Regions from separate parts of the Hydrogenophaga pseudoflava genome, predicted to be linked through region 2. Evidence: predicted binding sites of a transcription regulator. Region 2 holds the regulator's gene; the other holds the start of a gene.
The links. The regulator FNR, encoded in region 2, switches genes on or off when oxygen is low (the NO sensors DNR and NnrR bind a similar motif). The targets are predictions, from matches to a motif close to TTGATNNNNATCAA.

Region 1: the regulator FNR is predicted to act here: its motif matches at 1,286-1,299, upstream of HPF_RS19755 (DUF3149 domain-containing protein).

The regions. Positions count from the first base shown of each region.
Region 1 is NZ_CP037867.1:4,101,280-4,103,729, forward strand. Features, by position in the region: gene pdxA (4-hydroxythreonine-4-phosphate dehydrogenase PdxA) at 1-185, opposite strand, end outside; gene HPF_RS19750 (Nif3-like dinuclear metal center hexameric protein) at 190-975, opposite strand; gene HPF_RS19755 (DUF3149 domain-containing protein) at 1,074-1,223, opposite strand; gene HPF_RS19760 (trypsin-like peptidase domain-containing protein) at 1,400-2,450, shown strand, end outside.
Region 2 is NZ_CP037867.1:3,128,955-3,131,404, reverse strand. Features, by position in the region: gene ccoG (cytochrome c oxidase accessory protein CcoG) at 1-200, shown strand, start outside; gene HPF_RS14980 (FixH family protein) at 294-530, shown strand; gene HPF_RS14975 (hypothetical protein) at 579-872, shown strand; gene fnr (fumarate/nitrate reduction transcriptional regulator Fnr) at 951-1,670, opposite strand; gene hemN (oxygen-independent coproporphyrinogen III oxidase) at 1,848-2,450, shown strand, end outside.

The DNA of each region.
Region 1 (2,450 bases), 970 kb from region 2:
AGCCGGACCACTTCCGCGGCGCGCCGCAGGGTGGCCGCATCACCGGCCACCACCACCTGCTCCTGCAGATCGGGGCGTTCCAGCAAAGCACGGACCACGATCTCGGGTCCGATCCCAGCGGGGTCTCCCATGGTGATGACAAGCGGGCGGCGACGCCTGGGATTCTCGGAAACAGGAGTGCTCACGGTGTCATGCCGGGTTGGGAATGTCGATGAACTGATGATCAATGCCGAGCAGCTCCGCCAAGTGATCTGCCACCGCTGGCGCTCCGTAGCGCTCTGAAGCGTGATGACCACAGGCGATATAGGCCACACCGGCTTCCCGCGCGTAGTGTGTCTGGGGCTCCGATATCTCCCCCGTGATGAACACGTCGGCACCCGCGGCGATGGCCGCCTCGAAATAGCCCTGGGCACCACCCGTGCAGATCGCCACGCGCTCCACGCGGCGCCCCGGATCGCCCACCAGCAGCGCGGAGCGCCCCAAGGCACTCTCGATGTCCTTGAGCAGCTCGGCAGCCGGCGCCGGTGGGCGCAAACCCAGGAAACCCAGCGACTGGTCGCCGAAACGCCCTCCGTCTGCTTCCAGCAAACGGACACCGATGCGGCGCGCTAGCTGCGCGTTGTTGCCCAGCTCGGCGTGTGCATCCAGCGGCAGGTGATACGCCAGCAGATTGATGTCGTGTGAGAGCAGGCGCGCCAGACGCTGTTTCATCCAGCCCGTCACCCGTCCATCCTGACCACGCCAGAACAGTCCGTGGTGCACGAACAGGGCGTCTGCACCAGCGTCGATGGCCGCATCAATGAACGCCAGGCTGGCGGTCACTCCGCTGACCAGCTTGCGCACCCGCGCCCGACCCTCCACCTGAAGACCGTTGGGTCCGTAGTCCTTGAAAAGCGCAGGTTGCAGGAGGCGGTCGCAGGCTGCGAGCAGTTCGTCGCGCGAGACGCCTTGACCGGGAGATGTATCGGGTGGCATGGAGGCGGTGATATCAGAACCGGCCGCCACGGACATCCTGGCGGCAGCGTTCTATTTTGTCATCGCCCACCCGGGGACGCGGCCTCGACAGGTGCTGCTCAGCCGCGCTTGCGCTCGGCGCGCTCGGACTCCACCATCTTGCGGTTGAAGAACCGGTAGAACCAGATCGCCATACCGATCATGAAAGCGATGCCAGCGACGCTGAAAAGGCCATAGTCGGTTGAAAAAAGATCTGCAATGGCTTTCATTGTGTGCTCCAGTCCTCTGTGACAACAGACGGCCATTGCATCTCCAAGCCGCGCCGGCCGCATTGACCTGCATCAATCGGCTTGAACCGGCGAGCCGCGTGGTCATATACGTGACAATGTCAGCAGGGATGCCGCGAAACGCTCCCGAGCGCCCGTTCCTTTTGCACCCGTTCACCATGAAACGCATCTGGCTCCTCTTTGCCCAAACCGTCACTGTTGCGGTGGCTGTCCTTTTTGTCGTGGGCACGCTCAAACCCCACTGGCTGGACCGACGCAATGTGCTGCCTGCGGTGGTGCCGGTGATTGAATCGCCCGGAACTCTCTCTGGCGAACCGTCGCCCAACAGCTTCAGGGAAGCGGCCAAGCGGGCCTCCCCTGCGGTCGTGAGCATCAACACCAGCAAGGCCCCCGATCAGGCGCAGATGGCCGACCCCTGGTTCCGATTCTTCTTTGGAGAGCAGGGACAGGGACAACCTCAGGCCGGACTGGGCTCCGGAGTGATCGTGAGCGAAGCGGGTTACATCCTCACCAACAACCACGTGATCGAAGAAGCAGACCAGATTGAGGTGGTGCTCAACGATGGCCGGCGAAGCACCGCCCAGGTCATCGGCACCGACCCGGAAACCGATCTGGCCATCCTGAAGATCAATCTCGGTGGCCTGCCCGTGATCACCCTGGGCAATTCCGAGGCGCTGTTCATCGGCGACCAGGTGCTGGCCATCGGCAACCCCTTCGGGGTCGGTCAGACCGTGACGAGCGGCATCGTCAGTGCCCTGGGACGCACCCAGCTGGGCATCAACACGTTCGAGAACTTCATCCAGACCGATGCAGCCATCAACCCGGGCAATTCGGGCGGTGCGCTGGTGGATATCCACGGACACCTGATGGGCATCAATACCGCGATCTATTCGCGTTCGGGCGGGTCGATGGGCATCGGTTTTGCCATCCCCACCTCCACCGCGCGCAGCGTGATGGACGCCATCGTGCGCGATGGCAAGGTCACCCGGGGCTGGATCGGTGTGGAGCCGCAGGATTTGACCCCTGAGCTGGCCGAGAGCTTCTCGATCCCCTCGGGCACGGGTGTCATCATCACTGGCGTGCTGCAGAACGGGCCGGCCGCCCAGGCTGGCATCCGTCCTGGCGATGTGGTGACCCAAGTGGGAGACAAACCGGTCAGCAACGTGTCCCAGTTGCTGTCTGCCGTGGCGGCTCTCGCGCCGGGCGAAC
Region 2 (2,450 bases):
ACGGTCTTGAGGGCGTGATGATCGCGTCGGAAACCGAGGTGGAAGTGCTTTCCACGGAAGTGCGTTCCGCCGCCGTGCGGGTGCAGCTCCCGCCCAACGCCGCGCCCGCCGGGTCGCACCCGATACGGTTCACCGTCCGGTCCACCGCCGCTGATGCGTCCGAGGTGGTGGAGAAGGCGGTCTTCATCGTTCCGCGCTAAACTGAAATTACACGCCTTATGGAACAAGTCATGTCAGCAATACCTCGTCCAGTCGACCGCGCGCCAAGCACGCCCTGGTGGAAAGTCCCGCACATGTGGATGGTGGTGGGAGGTCCTTTGCTGGTGATCGTTGCCGGCTTGGTCACCGTGGTCATCGCGGTGAAGAATCCGGACCCTGTGCTCAACAAGTCCGACTACGAAAGGGATCTTGCGGCGGCTCAGCGGCTGGAAGGGCAGGCCAAGGTCGATGCGATGGCCAAGTTGCAGCCGGCCCATCAGGCCCGCAATCACGCCGCCTCTCCCGTCGTCCCGGCGGCACCCTCCAAGTAGGACGCCACACCGCCGGATGTGACAACACAGGAGTGAAGGAGACGCATCATGAATGCTCAGCGGTGGATGTGGATAGCCTGGCCTGCCTTTCTGGTGGCTGCTGTGCTTGAGATGGTTGTTTTCGCCATGGTCGACCCTGGTGATCTCCATTGGTTCGGCAGCCCCCTGGAGTTGTCTCGCCAAGCCATCTACACCTTGGCGTTCTTTGTGTTCTGGGGCGTCACCATGGCATCGAGCGCGCTGACCACCCTGTTGTCCATGTCTCCGTTCGAAGTCAACCGCTGCCCGGTTCCCGAAGCGGAGCGCCCCCGGGACTGCGCCCGCAACGGCGGGTGCGGCTAACCCTCGGATTGCACACAAAGAGAAACCCCGCTCAGGCCTTGGGCCCAAGCGGGGTTTCTTTCGTTCAAACGCCCAGACTCAACGGCAGCTCTGAGGGTTCACGATCTGCTTGAGTGCATCGGTGTTCTTGATGTGTACGTAGCGTTGTTTGACTTCGATGGTGCCTTCCTCAACGAACTTCGAGAAAGTCCTGCTCACGGTCTCGAGCTTCATGCCCAGGTAACTTCCAATCTCCTCCCGGGTCATCCGAAGGATGAGCTCTGACTGCGAGAAACCTCGTGCATGCAGACGCTGGACGAGATTGAGAAGGAACGCTGCGAGACGTTCCTCGGCACGCATGCTGCCCAGCAGCAGCATGACACTGTGATCGCGGACGATTTCCCGGCTCATGATCTTGTGGACATGGTGTTGCAGTGTGGTGAACTCCCGCGAGAGTTCCTCGACCTGGTCAAACGGCATCACACAGACCTCGGCGTCCTCAAGCGCAATCGCGTCGCAGGAATGGCGGTCGCTGACGATGCCGTCCATGCCGATGATTTCTCCGGTCATCTGGAAGCCGGTGACCTGGTCTCGCCCATCGGCCGTGGTCACGCAGGTTTTGAAGAAGCCCGAGCGCACTGCGTAGAGCGAAGTGAACTTGTCGCCGGTGTTGAACAGCGCGGTTCCCCGCTTGATCCTCCTGCGCGTGGAGATCACGGTGTCCAGCTTGCCCATTTCCTCGGGATTGAGGCCCATTGGCAAACACAACTCCCGAAGGTTGCAGCTGGAACAGGCGACTTTGATGCTGTGAATGTCCATAAATCTTCCAGATTTCTCCCGAAGCTTAACGCATGGCCACAAGTGCCAGCAAGGCGGGCGCGCTCATCCTCGTTGCACGCATGGGGGAAAACCCGGGGCTTGGACGGCCCTTGATCTTGATCAAGGGTGCGATTTCTGCCTTGGTGCACATTCGCGCTGAGAACTGGAGAATTGTTTGTGAGTCACGCCATTTCAGACGAATTGCTCAAGCGATTCGACATCCCGGGGCCCCGCTACACCTCGTACCCCACCGCGGACCGCTTTGTAGAAGCGTTCACGGAGAGCGACTACATCCAGGCGCTGGAACAGCGTCGGGCAGGCTCGCTCGCGCTGCCGTTGTCGCTGTACGTCCATATTCCTTTCTGCGAGTCCGTTTGCTACTACTGTGCCTGCAACAAGGTCATTACCAAGCACCACGAGAGGGCTGCGGAGTACCTGCGGTATCTGTCGCGTGAGGTGGAGTTGCAGGTGCAGCATTTCGGCAAGGGGCATGCCGTGTCCCAGCTGCATCTGGGAGGAGGGACGCCGACCTTCCTGTCCGACGCCGAGCTGGAAGATCTGCTGACGATGATCCGGCGCAACTTCACTCTCGTGCCCGGAGGCGAGTACTCCATTGAGGTCGACCCCCGCACCGTGACGGACCAGCGTTTGCAGACCCTGGCCAGGCTGGGGTTCAACCGCCTGAGTTTCGGTGTCCAGGATTTCGATCCTGCTGTTCAGAAAGCGGTGCACCGGGTGCAGCCGGCCGAACAGGTGTTCGCACTGGTCGAGACAGCCCGC